3 regions of the Sphingomonas sp. NPDC019816 genome follow, and region 2 is predicted to be linked to each of the others. Evidence: riboswitches for the same ligand, from Rfam matches in the RefSeq annotation. Region 2 holds a riboswitch; each other region holds the start of a gene.
What was found. A riboswitch is a leader RNA that binds a small molecule or an ion and turns the genes downstream of it on or off. The one in region 2 is predicted to bind cobalamin.

Region 1 (5,715 bases), on a different contig from region 2:
ATCCCCGCCGCCGCGATCTGCGACAGCAGGTTCGCCCGCACCGCATCCGATACCGGTGGCAGGGGCCGCGCCGCCTTGCCATGGCGCAGGCGTTCGCGGTCCTTTTCGTCCGGCTCGACGACGCGTACCCGCACAGCCGCCTTGCCGACCGCGCGCAGGCCCAGCTGCTCCGCCGCGCCGCGCGACAGGTCGATGATCCGCGACGATCCCGCGAACGGGCCGCGATCGTTGACCCGCACGATGATCCGCCGCCCGGTATCCAGCGCCGTCACCTCGACATAGCTGGGCAGGGGCAGGGTGGTGTGCGCCGCCGTCGCCCAGCCGGGGCGGAAGCGTTCGCCGTTCGCGGTGCGCTTGCCCGATTCGCTGCCATACCAGCTGGCATAGCCCAGCATGTCATAGGTCGCGTCCTCGGCCGGGACATAGGTGACGCCCCGCACCGTATAGGGCTTGCCGATCCGCACCGGAAAATCGCTGACCGGCCGGTAATTGCCACCCGAACAGGCCGCGACCAGGCAGGCCGCAGCCGGTGTCCATTGGCGCATCGCTTTCCAAACCATGCGCTTCGATTAGGCTCCCCACGCGCCGGGATAAAGCCGTTTGCGCCTCCATCCGACGCAGACTATCCCCGTGCCGACCGGCAGAGGCTTTCAGCCACGCCGCCGGGCTATCGCATCGGTGCCCCTCGGGGCTTCAAACGGGAATATGGTGCAAATCCATAGCTGTCCCTGCAACTGTAAGCGGTGAGCGCGTGATGCCGGTTCCTGAAACAGGGAACAGCCACTGGAGCGATCCGGGAAGGCCGCATTGTCGACGCTTCGACCCGCGAGCCAGGAGACCTGCCGATGCGAGTCGCTCTTGCCGCGATCCAGGGGATGGTCATGGCTAGGATATATTGTATCATGCGAGCGACGCCATCTGGCCGACCCGAATCGGAACCCCGCCTGGCGTGCGCCCGCCCGAGGCTGGGTACCGCCGCGACCGCGGAGGGACGGCCTTAGTCGCAACGGCGCTGTGCAAGGCGTAATCCGCCCATGTCCGAAGTTTCTGCCCGCCCATCGCTGAAGCGTCGCATCACGCTGCTGATGGGGGCACTGGTTGTCATCAATATCGCCGTCTGGGGCTGGGCGCTCAGCGTCTTTGCGGGCAACAGCCTGATGCTGGGCACCGCGCTGCTCGCCTATAGCCTGGGCCTGCGTCATGCGGTCGATGCCGATCACATCGCCGCCATCGACAATGTCACCCGCAAGCTGATGCAGGACGGCCAGCGCCCCATCGCGGTCGGCCTGTGGTTCGCGATCGGCCATTCGGCGATCGTGCTGATCGCGGCGACGACGGTCGCGCTGGCGGCCAGCACCCTGTCCGACTTCGAGGCGTTCGGGCAGAGCGGCGGGACGATCGCCACCATCGTCTCGGCCAGCTTCCTGTTCGCCATCGCGATCATGAACCTCATCATCCTGCGTGATGTCTGGACCCGCTTCCGCCGCGTCGCACGCGGCGAGCCGATGGCGGAGGCGGATGCCGATATGCTGTTTTCGGGGCAGGGGCCGCTGTCGCGGTTGTTCCGGCCGCTGTTTCGGCTGATCCGGCGGAGCTGGCACATGGCGCCGCTGGGGTTCCTGTTCGGGCTGGGCTTCGACACCGCGACCGAGGTGGCGATCCTTGGTCTGTCGGGTTCGCATGCCGCCGATGGCGTGTCGCTGGCGACGATCCTGGTCTTCCCCGTCCTGTTCGCGGTCGGCATGGCGCTGATCGACACCGCCGACGGACTGGTAATGCTGGGCGCTTACGAGTGGGCGTTCGTTCATCCGCTGCGCAAGCTCTATTACAATATGACGATCACGCTCGTCTCCGCGCTGGTCGCGCTGGTGATCGGCGGCATCCAGGCGGCCGCCTTGCTCGCCGAGCGGTTCGGCTGGACTTCGGGGCCGTTCCGCTATGCCGGGGCGCTGGCCGAGCATTTCAACGTGCTGGGCTTCGCGATCGTCGGGCTGTTCGTGGTCTGCTGGGGGGCGAGCTTCCTCCTCTATCGCTGGCGCGGGTTCGCCGCGATGGAGGCGCGAATTGCCAAGCCCGGCGCGGCGGGATAAATGCCGCTGATCGGGGCGGAAACGTCCCGAAGATCGCGCCGGTGCCCGCAAGGGCTTTAACGGGAATGGGGTGCAAATCCCCGGCTGTCCCTGCAACTGTAAGCGGTGAGCGAGCGATGCTGGTGCTGTTGGAGGCACGGCCACTGGATTAGTCCGGGAAGGCGCATCCCCTCGCTTCGACCCGCGAGCCAGGAGACCTACCGGCGTCATGGTCGCTCTTGCCTGGACCCAGGGGGTGGTCGGGGCACGGTTCTCCGTCGGGGAGCGACGAAGCCATGCGGCCGGGGCCGCATCGGTCGCCGGTCTAGCGGGGCGGACGCATGTCGCGCGCCCGTTCGTCACCGCTCCGGCGACAGGTCCCCGCGTCCGCGCTCGCTCGTCCGGCGCGTCGGAGAATTGCCATGCGTGACCTGTCCAAGGTCCCCGTCACTATCGTCACCGGCTTTCTGGGTGCGGGGAAAACCACGCTCATCAGCCATCTGATCCGCAATGCGGGTGGCCGTCGCCTGGCGGTGGTCGTCAATGAGTTCGGCACTTTGGGCGTCGATGGCGGCATCCTGCAGGCTTGCGCCATCCCCGACTGCCCGGCGGAGAATATCGTCGAGCTGGCCAATGGCTGCATCTGCTGCACCGTCGCCGACGACTTCATTCCCACGGTCGAGAAGCTGCTGGCGATGGAGCCGCGTCCCGATCACATCCTGATCGAGACGTCGGGGTTGGCGCTGCCCAAGCCGCTGCTGAAGGCGTTCGACTGGCCCGCGATCCGTTCACGAATCACCGTCGACGGCGTCGTGGCGCTGGCCGATGCGGAGGCCGTCGCGGCGGGCCGCTTCGCCCCCGACCTGGACGCGGTCGAGGCGCAACGCGCCGCCGACCCGAGCCTCGACCATGAAACCCCGCTGTCCGAGGTGTTCGAGGACCAGCTGGCCTGTGCCGACATCGTCCTGCTGACCAAGGCGGACCTGGCCGGACCGGACGGCGTCGTCAAGGCGCGCGAAATCATCGCCGCCGAGGCCCCGCGCCCGCTGCCGATGGTCGAGGCGGTCGACGGCATCGTTTCCGCCGAGATCGTGCTGGGCCTCGAAGCCGCCGCCGAGGACGACATCGCCGCGCGCCCCTCGCATCATGACGGCGCGGACGATCACGAGCATGACGATTTCGACAGCATCTCGGTGATGCTGGGCGAGGTGGAAAGCCCCGAGGCGATCGCGCAGCGCATCGTCACGCTCGCCGAGCAGCAGGATATCCTGCGCGTGAAGGGTTACGCGGCGGTCGCGGGCAAGCCGATGCGGTTGCTGGTGCAGGCGGTCGGCCGCCGGGTGCGCACGAACTATGACCGCCCCTGGGGTGCGGGCGAACCGCGCGGCACGCAGTTGGTCGTCATCGCCGAGCATGACCGGATCGACCGTGCTGCGATCGAGGCCGTGCTGAAGGGCTGAGCGCCATGCATCTCGTCTTTCGCGAGAGCCATGGGCTGGAGGAACAGGCCGTTCCACAGGATCTGGGGCAGCGCCCCGGTGACGTGGTCGTGCTGTCCTTCTCCGACAGCGACCTCAGCGCCTTTGCGGCGGGCTGGCGGGCGGGGGAATTCCCCTGGTCGCTGCGGCTCGCCAATTTGGCGGCCTTGGTCCATCCGCTGTCGGTCGACACCTATGTCGAGCAGACGCTGGTTCATGCGAAGGCGATCCTGATCCGGCTGATCGGCGGGGCGGCGTACTGGGACTATGGCCTGCGCGAGGTCGAGCGGCTGGCGCGCGAGCGGGACATCGCGCTGGCGGTGCTGGCGGCGGACGGGCGTGAGGATCGGCGGCTGGCGGCGGCGTCGACGGTTGGCGATGACGTGGTGCGGCGGTTGACGGCGCTGTGCGATGCGGGCGGGGCGGATGCGGCGGCGGTGGCGTTGGGCGCGTTGGCAGCCGTATCGCCCGTGGCTCTTGCCCCTCCCCAACCCCTCCCCCTGCCGGGAGAGGGGCTTTCTAGCCGAACGCTCACCACAAGCACGCCCCTCCCGCAGGCGGGAGGGGATGGGGGAGGGCGCTCGCCACACATAGCTTCGGTCGGAGGCTGGCATCCGAATGCCTTGTCCTGCCCCGCCGCGACGATGCTCACGGCAACCCGCCCCCGCGCCCTCATTGTCTTCTACCGAGCCTATCTCGCCGCCGCCGACCTCGAGCCTATCGCCGCCCTCCACACCGCGCTGGCCGAACGCGGCTTCGACCCCATCGCCCTGTTCGTCCCTTCGCTCAAAGCCGAGGGCGCAGGCCCATGGATCGCGCGCTGGGTCCAGGCCCTGACCCCCGCCGCAATCATCAACGCCACCGCCTTCTCCGCGCGCGGTGAGGACGACACCACCCCGCTCGACGGCGCGGGCGTGCCGGTGTTCCAGGTCGCGCTCGCCACCAGCGACCGCGAAGGCTGGGCGGGTTCGGCGCGCGGCCTGTCGCCCGCCGACCTCGCCATGCACGTCGTCCTGCCCGAGATCGACGGACGGCTGTTCGCGGGCGTAGTCAGCTTCAAGCAGCCCGGCGAGCGCAACCCTGACTTCGATGTCGCCCTGCGCCTCCACCGTGCCGAGCCCGCGCGCATTGCTGCGGTGGCGGACAAGGTAGCGGGCTGGACGAAGCTCGCCGCGACCCCGGTGGCGGAGCGGCGGCTGGCGATACTGCTCTCGACCTATCCGGGCAAGGACTGGCAGGCGGCGCATGCGGTCGGGCTGGACGGTTTTGCCTCGGCGCAGGCCATTCTCGACGACCTCCACGCCGCCGGGTACGATACTGCCCCGCACGCGGACCTGCCCGCCGCGCTGATCGGCAACCGCATCGTATGGCCGGTCGCCGCCTATCGCGATGCGCTCGCCACCCTGCCCGAACCCCTGCGCGCCGACCTCATCGAAAGCTGGGGCGCGGTCGAGGACGACCCGCTGGTCGAGGGCGACCAGTTCCATTTCCCCGCCCTCATGCAGGGCAAGGCCATCGTCGCGCTCCAGCCCGAGCGTGGACGGCGTGACGCACGCGCCGACGATTATCACGACCTCTCGCGCTGCCCCCGCCATTCCTATGTCGCCTTCTATCTGTGGCTCCGGGCGCAGGGGGTCGACGCGCTGGTCCATGTCGGCGCGCATGGCACGCTGGAGTGGTTGCCCGGCAAGGCGGTCGCGCTGTCCGATGCCTGTTGGCCCGAGGCGCTGACCCGTGACTGGCCAGTCCTCTATCCCTTCATCGTCAACGATCCGGGGGAGGCGGCGCAGGCCAAGCGGCGGCTGGGCGCGGTGACGATCGGGCATGTCCCCCCGGCGTTGGTCCAGGCGGAGACGGGAGCGGGGCTGGGGCGGCTGGAGGCGCTGCTCGACGAATATGCCAATGCCGATGGGCTCGATCCCGCGCGCCGTGATCGGCTGCGTGGCCTGATCGCGGAAGAGGCGGATAGCGTTGGTTTGGGCGAGACCTTGGGGCTGGCGGGGGCGGAGGATCCGCTCGCGCGGATCGACGCCTTCGTCTGCGACGTGAAGGACAGCCAGTTCGGCGAGGGGCTGCACGTCTTCGGGCGCGGTGAGCAGGGCGCGGCGGAACGCGCCGGACTGCTCGCCGGGCTGGACGGCAAGCGCGTCCCGGCGGGGCCTTCGGGT
Region 2 (5,715 bases):
CGCCGCGTAGCTGGTATGAGAGCAACACGATATTGGGGCTGGCCTGGCGGCCGGTCCCAGGGCTCGACGTGGCGGCGCTCTATGCCATCAAGGCCAGCCCCAACGGCGTCGCATCGACCACCCATGAAGCCAGCCTCAGCCTGTCATACACCGGCGATGACGCGCTGGGTCGATGGAAGCCCCGTGCGGCGATCACGCGCCGGACGCAAGGCGATGGCGGCGTCTATACGATCGCGGGGATATCGCCGTCGCTGGATCTGTCCGATGAGGAGGATGGCCCCACGCTGAGCGTCCCATTGATGGCGGGCATGGGCTGGCAGGGGTTTTACGGCGCGGGGACCGGCAATCGCGGCTATGCCAGCGGCGGGCTGACGCTGGCGCAACCCATCGATCTGGCCGGCAGCAAGGCGACGTTGCAGGCGGAAATGCTGGCGCTGGTCCGCGACGATCGCCTGCGTCTGCTCGACGCGCCCGGCGGCAGTACGGCGACGGTGATCCCACAGGCAACCCTGTCGCTGACCATGGCTTGGTAGGCCCGGAAAACAGTTGGCGCGGCAAAATTTGTCGGGAACGACTTAATTTATCATAAGTTAAGAGTGCCTGACCGGTCGCATATCGTGGCTGGTCGCGAGGAGGCAACGGTTGACCCGAATTCTTGCCAGCATCGCGATGTGCAGCCTGATCGTGGCCTGTACCGCGCCATCGACCCGGATCGCCACGGGGTTGGAACGCTATGGCCTGGACAGCCAGCGATCCGCCTGTGTCGGCCAGCGGCTGGAGCGCAACCTGTCGCTGGGACAGCTGAGCCAGTTGGGCAAGGCGGCCGCCGCCTATCGGCGCGACGATGCCGATCCAGGGCGGCTGACGGCCGGCGATCTGATCCGCGTCGCGGGCGAAATCAAGGATCCACGCATCGCCCTGGAAGTCGGCAAGGCCGCCGCAGGCTGCGGCGTGGCACCGTAGGCCCCACCCCATTCCCTCATCCGAAGGACATGATCATGAACAAGCATGAACTGCATGGCGGTGCCCGCTATGTCGGTGGCAAGGTGGAAAAGGCCGTGGGCGACGTGGTCGACAGCCGCGACTGGAAGGTGGCCGGCATCGCCGATCAGGTCGCGGGCGGCGCGGAAAATCTGTTCGGCCGTGCCCAGTCGGTCGCCGGGGACGTCGCCGACACGACCCCGAGCCTGATCGAGCACGCCCGTGAACAGGTGAACGACGCCGCTGATCGCTCGACCGATGCGGTGCGGCGCGGGGCGCGCAACGCTCGGTCCATAGTGCGCGGCCACGAAAGCATCGCGTTCGCGGTCGCCGCGGCGCTGGGCGGCTATGCGATCGGCTGGCTGGTCCACGGCCGGCGCGACTGAACCCCTTTCCCGGCATCGCCCCGGCGGGGGCCCCCGTGGCCGGGGGCGATGCCTTTCGAAAACCCATCGAGAACACCCGTCGTCGCGGCGGAGACCGGGCGCTGCGCACGGTCCGATCCCGCTTGCGCGCAATCATCGAACAGGAGTGAATATGGCAACCAATGTGAACCCCGGCATAGTGCCGGTTGACGATGGCGTGGTCGGCCGGCTGGGCCACAGGGTATCCTGGGGCGCCATTTTCGCGGGCGTGGTGATCGCCGTCGCGGTTCAGCTGGTGATGGGCATATTGGGCACGGGCATCGGCCTGTCGATGGTCGATCCGGTCGAGGGTTCGACGCCGGGTGCGACCGGCTTCGGTATCGGTGCCGGCCTCTACTGGCTGATCACGACGGTCGTCGCGCTGGGTGCCGGCGGCTATGCCGCCGCACGCGTGTCGGGGGTGTCCGACCGTTTCGATGCGCTGGTCCATGGTTTGGTCGTGTGGGGCGTGACGCTGATCCTGACCCTGTACCTGCTGACCTCGGCGGTCGGCGGCATCATCGGTGGCGCGTTCCGCACGTTGGGCGCGGTGGCCGGCGCGGCGGGCTCGACCGTCGGCGCGGCCGCGCCCAAGGTGGCCGAGGTGGCCGGCGTCGATGAAGGCGACGTGCGCCAGGAAGCGGCCAAGTATCTGAGCGATACGCCGTCGAACCCGGCGCAGATGACGCCCGAGCAGGCGCAGAAGGCAATCGCGCAGGAACTGCCGGCGATGGCGCGCGGCGGACCGGAAGGTGTCCGTGCCAAGAACCGTGTCGTGGGCATCGTCGCGGCGCAGCGCAACATCAGCCGTGAGCAGGCCCAGGCGCAGGTGAACCAGGCCAAGGCCGATTTCGTCCAGACCAGGAACGAAGCGGTGCAGGCCGCCAAGAACGCGGCCGATGCCGCCGCCGGCGCGGCGTCGAAGACGTCTTTCCTCCTGGTGCTCGCCTTGCTGGTCGGCGCCGGTGCCGCCGCTTTTGGCGCAACGTCGGCCACTCGCCGCCGTCTGCGCTGAGTAACCGCGGCGGGCCGGCGTATCGGGCCCGCCGCACTTTCCGTGAAACAGGAGATCATCACCATGAAGACGATCGCCCTTGGCGCCACCCTGTGCGCCATGCTCGCCCTGTCGGCCTGCAACACCGTCAACGGCGCGGGCAGGGACCTGCGCTCCGCCGGGGCTGCCGTGTCGGATGCCTCGGGGCAGGACAAGCCGAAGAGATAAGCCGCCGGCATCGCCCGGATCGCGCGGGGGTGGTCGTCGACCGCCCCCGTTGTCGTGTCAGCGTCGACGGCCCTTGCGGCCGGGCATGTCGGCACCGGGCGGTTCGGTCGTCTCTACCACCTCCACCACCTCGAAGGCGAAGCCGGTCCAGCCGCGCTGTCGTGCCGCATCGGCCGCCGCATCCTTCTTGCCGGTCGCTTCCTTCAGCGACTTGGCATGGCCCCAGAACACCTCGGTCCTGCCGTTGCCCAGATCGGCGACGATGCGCCAGTAATGGGTGAAGGGCGATGCGGTCGGCCCGATCGTCTTCACATAGCCGTCGGGCATGGTTGCCGTCAGATAGCGGGTCTTGCGTGCCATGACGCCCGCGATAGCGCGGATCGGGCGCGACCGCATCGGGTTGACGCTCCCTCCACCATCGCGCAAGCAGGACGCGGCCGGAACGATCCGGTCGTGATCGCGCCGGTTCCCCCGACAAGGGGGATTAAAAGGGAACGCGGTGAGGGCGAAAGCCCGAATCCGAGGCTGTCCCTGCAACTGTAAGCGGAGAGCGGACTTGCACGGATCGACCCCCGAGGGTCGGTCCAGCCACTGGGGCAACCTGGGAAGGCGCAACGCCCGTGACGACCCGTGAGCCAGGAGACCTGCCGGCGTCAGGTCGCTCATGCCGGGCCCAGGGGATGGCCATGGCTAAGGTCCTTTCCGACGAGCGACGCCAATGGTGGCGGAGGCGCGTGGGTGACCATGAGAGTGCGGAAATCAGCGTCCAGCATGCATGGCACCCGATCGTTCGGAAATGGACGAGGGGTCTCGGCTTGTTCGCAATATGACGCTACAGGCAATAGAATGTTATATCGTAACTACAACGCTAAGTGTTCGGGACTGGTGGCGGGCGCCGCTCTGATCCTGATGGGTGGTCCGGCGATGGCGCAGCCCGTCGACGAGCAGAACGTCGGCGACGGATCGGTACTGGTCATCGGGACACGGGCCAGGCCGGTGCTGGACACGCCCAATGCGACCGCCAGTCGCCTGGGGCTGACGCCGCTCGAAACGCCCGCCAGTATCGCCACGCTCGATGGCGAGACGATCCGCGCGCGCGGCGACCAGTCGATCGTCGAGGCGCAGAGCCGCGCGCCGGGCATCGCCAGCGTCGCCAATCCCGGCAATGGCGGCACCGCCCTGTCCGCGCGCGGTTTTTCGGGGCAGGGGTCGGTGCTGCAACTGATCGATGGCGTGCGGCTGTTCCCGGCGGCGGGGACCATCACCTTCCCGACCGATCCCTGGATGGTCGAGCGGATCGATGTCCTCAGTGGTCCCGCCTCGGTCCTCTATGGACAGGGGGCGCTGGGCGGTGCGGTCAACGTCGTGATGCGCAAGCCGACTGCGAGGACGCAAGGGCAGGCCGAGATCGGCTATGCCGCGCAAGACAGTTTTCGCGCGGCGGCCGGGATCGGCGGGCCGGTGGGGGACACGTTGTCCTACCGTGTCGACGCCAGCTATCGCCGCTCGGACGGCTATGTCGATCGGGGGGATTCGAGCAGCGTCGCCTTGTCGGGCACGCTGTCGTGGAAACCATCACCGACCTTGGCGGTGACGATCCGCGGCGATCATGGCGAACAGCGGCCGATCACCTATTTCGGCACCCCGCTGATCGACGGACGGCTCGATTTGGCGGTGCGCGAGCGCAACTATAATGTCGGCGACGCGCGGATGCGCTTTCGCGACGACCGCGCCTCGGTCCAAGTCGACTGGACGCCGAGCGCGACGGTCAGCGTGTCGAACATCGCCTATTATCTGACCAGTGACCGTTTCTGGCGCAATCTGGAAAGCTATTGCTGGGTCGGCAGCACCGGGGCCTGCGCGGACGGATCGCCCGGCCGGCCCGGTACGATCCGGCGGAGCAGCAATTACGGTATCCGCCACGACCAGACCCAATGGGGCGATCAGGCGAGCGTGACGCTGCGCACATCGCTGGCGCCGGGTATCGCCAATGCCTTCGTCATCGGGGCGGACGCCAATCTGGTCCGCTTCACCCATGAGAACGACTTCGGATCGGTGGCGCAGGAGGACGGCGTCGACCCCTTCGCCTTCGATCCGGGCCGGTTCCTGGATACGCAGGGAATCGCGCCGCGATACCGCACCCGCACCGCCGCGCTGGCGGTGTTCGCCGAGGACCGGGTGACGCTGGGGCCGAAATGGTCGGTGGTCGGCGGCTTTCGCTATGAGGAGAATCAGGTACGCCGCTGGGCGATCGCCTATCCGGGGGGCGTGCGCACCGACCGCTTCGCCTTTGAAAAGACCTTCCGCAACGCGACATGGCGGGCGGGGATCGTCTATCAGCCGCTGCCGACCCTGTCGCTATACGGCCAATATGCGACCGGCGTCGATCCGCTGAGCACGCTGACCACCGTGTCGACGGGGCAGGTGGCGTTCAGCAATGCGCGCGGCAACCAGGTCGAGGCGGGGGCCAAGCTGTCGTTCCTGGGCGGGCGCGGCATGGCGACGCTGGCGGCGTATCGGATCGTCAAGACCGGGCTGCTGGCGCAGCGCACGCTATCGAGCCCGGTCGAACAGGTCGGGCAGCGATCGGCGCAAGGCGTCGAGGCGGCGGTGTCGGTCGATTTGCCGCAGGGTTTCGGGGTAGAGGCCAATGGCACGCTGCTCGATGCGCGGTTCGACGATTTCCGCTCGGGCGGGGCCGACTATACCGGCCGTACGCCGCCCGATGTGCCAGAGGCGCTGGGCAATCTCTGGCTGCGCTGGGATGCGACACGCAGCCTGCAGGCGCGTGCCGGGCTGCGCTATGTCGGGCGGCGCTTCTCCGACAATGACAATGCGTTCCGCATTCCCGGCTATGCGACGGTGGACGGCACGCTGTCCTATGCTTTGAGCCCGCATATGGCGGTCGACCTGCGCGTCTATAATCTGTTCGATAAGGCCTATGCCGTCACCGCTTATGGTGATCGGCAATGGATATTGGGGCGGCCGCGCTCGCTGGACGTGGCGCTTCGTGCCGCGTTCTGACCGGCATTGGGGGAAGGCGGCGCTGCGGCTCGCCTTCCTCACCCATCGCTGGGCGGGGATCGTCGCGTGCCTGTTCTTCGCGAT
Region 3 (5,715 bases), on a different contig from region 2:
TTGAAGTCCCTGCTGACCTTATCCCTGTTGCTCACCGCCGCACCGGTCGCGGCACAGACCGTTCCCGATCGGATCGCGAGCGCGCTGGACTTGCGTGAGCAATGGCAATGGCTGACCCGTGACATCGCCTGGCCCGCCGAATGGGACGCGGACGGCCGGCACTTCCATTACCGCAAGACGGTGGGGGGCGGGTTCGCCTTTGTCGATGTCGACACCGCCACCCGCGCCAAGGCCCCCGCCTTCGACGCCGCCGCACTCGCCCCGGCGCTCGCCAGGGTGATAGGCAAGCCGGTGGCGCCGCTGCGCCTGCCCTTCGAGCATTTCGCCTTCACCCCCGACCGGTCGGCGATCCGTTTCTCGATCGGCTATGATGCGGATGTCTATCGCTGTACCCTCGTCCGTCCGGTCTGCGCCGTCGTTCCGCCGGAAAACCCCCGCCGCCCACGCGGTTTCGGCGTGGTCCGCGACCTGCGCGTCCCCGCCGACAACCATCCCCGCCGCTCGCCCGACGGCACGCTGGAGGCGCTGGTCCTCGACGACAATCTGGTCGTGCGGCAGGCGGATGGCGGCAAGGAACTCTGGCGGTCGCAGGACGGCAGCCCCGCCAATTTCTACGACCCCGAAACCATTGCCTGGAGCCCGGATGGCCGGCACATCGCGGTACAACGCGTCCGCCCCGGCTATGCCCGCATGGTCACGCGCGTCCTCGCCGCGCCGCCGGGCCAGGTCCAGCCCGAGGTTGTCCAGCAACTCTATCCCAAGCCCGGCGACGCGGTGGACCAGGAAGCGCCCGTGCTGTTCCGGGTCTCGAGCGGCCAGCGGACCGAGATCGACCCAAGCCTGTTCGCGGGCGCCTATACCCTCTCGCCTCCCGAATGGCGCGCCGACAGCAAGAGCTTCGCGTTCAACGACCTGAAACGCGGCTTCGGCGAGACGAAGATCATCGCGGTCGACGCCGACACCGGCCGCGCGCACGCCGCCGTCACCGACACCGCCAAGACCTTCGTCTTCCGCGACCGCATCTGGTCGCACGACGTGAAGGGGCTGGGCCGCGAGATCCTCTGGGCGTCGGAGCGCGACGGCTGGCGGCATCTCTATCTGATCGACGGCGCGACCGGCCGCGTGGTGCGCCAGATCACCAAGGGCGACTGGCTGGTCCGCGACATCGCACACGTCGATGACGACAAGCGGCAGATCTGGTTCTCGGCCAACGGCTTCGTGCCCGGCGAAGACCCCTATTACAAACAATGGTTCCGGGTCGATTTCGACGGGCGCAACCTGACCCGGCTGACGAAAGAGAATGCGACCCACGAAGTCCGCTTCTCGCCCGACATGACGACCTATGTCGACGTCTATTCGCGCACCGATAGCCCCGAGACGATGGAGCTGCACGATGCGCGCGACGGCCGCCTGATCCAGACGCTGGAAAAGGGCGACATCACCGCGCTGACCGCCGCCGGCTTCCGCCCGCCGGAACGCTTCACCGCCAAGGGGCGCGACGGCAAGACCGATATTTACGGTCTGGTCGTCCGGCCACGCGATTTCGATCCCGCCAAACGCTATCCGGTAATCGAGAATATCTATGCCGGGCCGCACGACAGTTTCGTGCCCAAGACCTTCTGGCCGTTTGGCGCCTTTTCCGGCGGCGACAAGGTCATGGGGATGCAGCAGCTGGCCGATCTGGGTTTCGTCGTCGTGATGATCGACGGCATGGGCACCGCCAACCGCTCCAAGGCGTTCCATGACGTCGCCTGGAAAAACCTGGACGATAGCGGCTTTCCCGACCGGATCGCTTGGATGAGGGCCCTGAACGCCAGAGACCCCGCCGTCGATATCACCCGCGTCGGCATCTATGGCGGATCGGCCGGCGGGCAAAGCACGCTGAACGCGCTGCTCTTCCACCCCGAATTCTACAAGGCCGGGGTCGCCTATGCCGGGTGTTTCGACAACCGGATGGACAAGATCGACTGGAACGAACAATGGCTCGGCTATCCGGTCGACCAGAGCTATCTCGACGCCTCGGGCGTGGTCCATGCCGGGAACCTGCAAGGCAAGCTGATGCTGGTCGTCGGCGAGCAGGATTCCAACGTCGATCCGGCCAGCACCACCCAGGTGGTCGACGCGCTTATCAAGGCGGACAAGGATTTCGACCTGCTGGTCATCCCCGGCGGGGAACATACCGCCGGGCGTACCACCGGGCCGGTGCCTTATGCGATGCGGCGGCAATATGCCTTTTTCCTGAAGGCGCTGCGCGGGGAGGAATGATCTCCTCCCTGGCACGGGGAGGGGGACCATGCGCAGCATGGTGGAGGGGGCGTGCCGCTAAAGGGTGACCTATGTGGAAGCCCCCCCGTCAGCGCTGCGCGCTGCCACTTCCCCGTGCCGGGGAGGAATAGGGCTGTTGCCTCCCATCCCCCACGCGCCTATCGCTGCCCTCGCGACAGGTTCCCCCCGGGGATCAAAAGGGAATGGGGTGCGATGCCCCGGCTGCCCCTGCAACTGTAAGCGGCGAGCCATCCGCCATCACGCCATTGGGGCTTTCCCCGAGAAGGCGGCGGAGCGGCCCCGACCCGCGAGCCAGGAGACCTGCCCGTCGCGGTCGTCCTTCGACCGGTCAGGGTGTACCGGACGAAACGGGGCTTTCCCTCGCGCGGGCGACAGCGCCTTGTGGAGATATGCCCCGATGACCGAGTCCGCCCCATGCTGAAACCCGCCGCGAACGGCCCCGCCGTCGTCGCCTGCAACACCTGTCGCCTGTCCGACGAGGCCCGCGAGAATGACGCGGGCAAGCGCGGCGGCGCGCTGCTGGTCGAGGCCCTACGCGCCGTCCAGGCCTCCGACCCCGCCTATGCCGATGTCGCGGTCGAGGAGATGCCTTGCCTCTTCGCTTGCCAGTCCTTCTGCACCGTCCATCTGCGTTGCCCCGGCAAGGTCGGCTATGTCATGGGCAGGTTCACGCCCGACGACGACGCCGCGCGCGCCATCCTGGACTATGCGCGGGCCTATGCCGACAGCGACTGGGGGCAGGTGCCGTACAAGCAATGGCCGCAGGGCGTGAAGGGCCATTTCTTGACTCGCACGCCGCCCGAGGGCTTCCTCGTCGAATGACCGCCTTCCCCACGCTTGCCGCCTTCGAAACCGCGCTGGCGGCGCTGACCACACCCGACATGGGCGCGCGCGACGCCGCGCTCGCGCGGCAGGCGCAACTGACCAAGCCGCCCGGCTCGCTCGGCCGGCTGGAGGAGATCGCCGTCTTCATGGCCGGATGGCAGGGGCAAGCGCGGCCCCGGATCGCGCGCGGCCGCGCGGTCATCTTCGCCGGCAATCACGGCGTCGTCGCGCGCGGGGTCAGCGCCTTTCCCGCCGAGGTCACGGTGCAGATGGTCGCCAACTTCACCGCCGGTGGCGCCGCCATCAACCAGCTGGCGGCGGCGGCCGGCCTGGAACTGTCGGTGGTCCCGCTCGACCTCGACCGGCCGACCGCCGATTTCACCACCGGCCCGGCGATGAGCGAGACGGAGTGCCTGTCGGCGCTGTCGGCGGGCGCAGCGGCGGTCGGGGACGCCGACCTCCTCGTGCTGGGTGAGATGGGCATCGGCAATACCACCCCCGCCGCCGCGCTGGCCGCCGCCAGCTTCGGCGGGGACGCCGCCGACTGGGTCGGCCCCGGCACCGGTGTCGATGGAGAGGGCATGGCCCGCAAGGCGGCGGTGGTGGCCGAAGGGCTGGCCCGCCATCGCGGCCATCTGAACGGCGCGTTCGAGGTTCTGCGCCGGCTGGGCGGTCGGGAGATCGCGGCCATGGCGGGCGCGGTGCTGGCGGCGCGGATGAAGGGCGTGCCGGTCGTGCTCGACGGCTTTATCGGTACGGCGGCGGTGGCGCCGCTCGCGCTGGTCAATCCGGCGATCACCGCGCACTGCCTGGCGGGTCATTGCTCGGCCGAGCCGGGGCATATCCGGCTGCTGGACCGGCTGGGGCTGAGGCCGATCCTGTCGCTCGACATGCGGCTGGGCGAGGGCAGCGGCGCGGCAGTCGCGGTCCAGGTCATTCGCGCGGCGATCGCGGCGCATGACGGCATGGCGACCTTTGCCGAGGCGGGCGTCGCCAACGCGTGACCGCGCCCTTCCGCCTGTATCTGCTGCGCCATGGCGAGCCCGAATTGGCGGGGCGGATGCTGGGGCGGACCGACAGCCCGGTCACCGCCGCCGGGCTCGCCACCTGTATCGCGCGGGCGGCCGACCTGCCCGTCACGCGCCGCATCGCCTCCGACCTCATGCGCGCGCGTCGCTGCGCCGAAGCATTGGGGCCGACCGAGATCGATCCCCGCTGGCGCGAACTGGATTTCGGGGACTGGGACGGGCGGAGCGCGGGTGAGATCGATGCGGCGGCGCTGTCGGCCTTCTGGCGCGACCCCGATGCCGCCCCGCCCCCCGGCGGCGAACGCTGGTCCGCTCTGGTCGCCAGGGTGGGCGCCGCGATCGCGGCCCTGCCCCCGGAGCCGACTCTCGTCGTCACCCATGGCGGTGCGATGCGCGCGGCGCTCCATATCCTGTGCGGGTTCGACCGCCGCGCGGTCTGGGCGTTCGCCCTGCCTTATGCCAGTCTGGTCACGCTGGAGATATGGGACGGCGAGCCGCGTTCGGCGCAGGTGACGGAATTGGCCGGCGCATGAAGACGCTGATCGTGGCGCTCGGCTTTCTCACCCGCCTGCCGATGCCGAGGGTCGCGGCGGGCGAAGCGGATTTCGCGCGCGCGATCCGGCTCTACCCGTTGGCGGGGCTGGTCATCGGGGTGATGGTGGCGGGCGCGGGCTGGCTGGGTGCACGGATCGATCCCTGGGCGGGAGCGCTGGCGGCGCTGGCGGCCTGGGTCTGGGCGACCGGGGCGCTGCACCTCGACGGGCTGGCCGACCTGTCCGACGGACTGGGCGCGGCGCATGGCGACCGCGCGCGGCTGCTGTCGGTGATGGCCGACCCGCACATCGGCAGTTTCGGGGTGGTGTCGCTGGTGATGCAGCTGCTCGCCAAGCTGGTGCTGCTGCACCATGGGCCGATCGGCGGCTGGGCCATGATCGCGCTGATCCCGGCGGCGGCGCGGACCGGGCCGCTGCTATGGGCGCGATTGCTGCCGCCGCTACGGCCCGGCGGACTGGGCGCGATGGTCGCCCGTGCGGTACGGTCCGGCGACATGATCGGCTGGACGCTCGCCGTCCTGGCCCTGGGGCTGGTCTTTCCGCCTCTGGCCGCCGCGCCCTTCATCATCCTGGGGTTGACGTGGTGGTTCCGGCGCAAGCTGGGCGGGGTGACGGGCGACGTCCACGGTGCTGGCATCGAGTTGACCGAGACCGCGCTGCTGATCGGCGCAATGCTCTACGCCCTGCCCTGAGCGATCCGCAACAGCGCGTCGCAATCGACATGCCCCTCCAGCACGGCGGCGATCGCGTCGAGCGCGGCGTCGATATCGGCATGGTGGTCGGGGCCCGCCCCCTCGACGCCGATCCGCGCCAGCCACGCCGCGCGCTGTCCCGCCGCACCCAGCAGGCCGTGGATATAGCTGCCCGCGACCAGCCCGTCCGCGCTCATGGCGCCTTCCGCGCGGCCATCGGCAAGCTGTCCGACCGGCCGTGCGGTGTCGGGCCCCGTCGTCCGGCCGAGATGGATTTCATAGCCTGAAAAGCCGGTGCCCAGCGCCTGCCCGGTGGCGGGGCGCACGGTC

Region 1: linked by a shared signal. The riboswitch ahead of cobW (cobalamin biosynthesis protein CobW) and the one ahead of ACQKJZ_RS16515 (TonB-dependent receptor) in region 2 are both predicted to bind cobalamin.
Region 3: linked by a shared signal. The riboswitch ahead of ACQKJZ_RS12610 (DUF1636 domain-containing protein) and the one ahead of ACQKJZ_RS16515 (TonB-dependent receptor) in region 2 are both predicted to bind cobalamin.

The regions. Positions count from the first base shown of each region.
Region 1 covers NZ_JBNNOB010000085.1:71-5,785, forward strand. The annotation lists gene ACQKJZ_RS12655 (septal ring lytic transglycosylase RlpA family protein) at 1-545, opposite strand, end outside; cobalamin riboswitch at 660-861, shown strand; gene ACQKJZ_RS12660 (HoxN/HupN/NixA family nickel/cobalt transporter) at 1,035-2,090, shown strand; cobalamin riboswitch at 2,113-2,309, shown strand; gene cobW (cobalamin biosynthesis protein CobW) at 2,492-3,529, shown strand; gene cobN (cobaltochelatase subunit CobN) at 3,535-5,715, shown strand, end outside.
Region 2 covers NZ_JBNNOB010000147.1:2,479-8,193, reverse strand. The annotation lists gene ACQKJZ_RS16545 (hypothetical protein) at 1-533, shown strand, start outside; gene ACQKJZ_RS16540 (hypothetical protein) at 643-963, shown strand; gene ACQKJZ_RS16535 (CsbD family protein) at 999-1,367, shown strand; gene ACQKJZ_RS16530 (hypothetical protein) at 1,519-2,400, shown strand; gene ACQKJZ_RS16525 (entericidin A/B family lipoprotein) at 2,464-2,607, shown strand; gene ACQKJZ_RS16520 (hypothetical protein) at 2,665-2,967, opposite strand; cobalamin riboswitch at 3,054-3,273, shown strand; gene ACQKJZ_RS16515 (TonB-dependent receptor) at 3,454-5,631, shown strand; gene ACQKJZ_RS16510 (PepSY domain-containing protein) at 5,549-5,715, shown strand, end outside.
Region 3 covers NZ_JBNNOB010000084.1:5,982-11,696, forward strand. The annotation lists gene ACQKJZ_RS12600 (glycoside hydrolase family 2 TIM barrel-domain containing protein) at 1-4, shown strand, start outside; gene ACQKJZ_RS12605 (DPP IV N-terminal domain-containing protein) at 1-2,265, shown strand; cobalamin riboswitch at 2,426-2,608, shown strand; gene ACQKJZ_RS12610 (DUF1636 domain-containing protein) at 2,701-3,108, shown strand; gene cobT (nicotinate-nucleotide--dimethylbenzimidazole phosphoribosyltransferase) at 3,105-4,115, shown strand; gene ACQKJZ_RS12620 (histidine phosphatase family protein) at 4,112-4,672, shown strand; gene cobS (adenosylcobinamide-GDP ribazoletransferase) at 4,669-5,385, shown strand; gene ACQKJZ_RS12630 (cobyric acid synthase) at 5,370-5,715, opposite strand, start outside.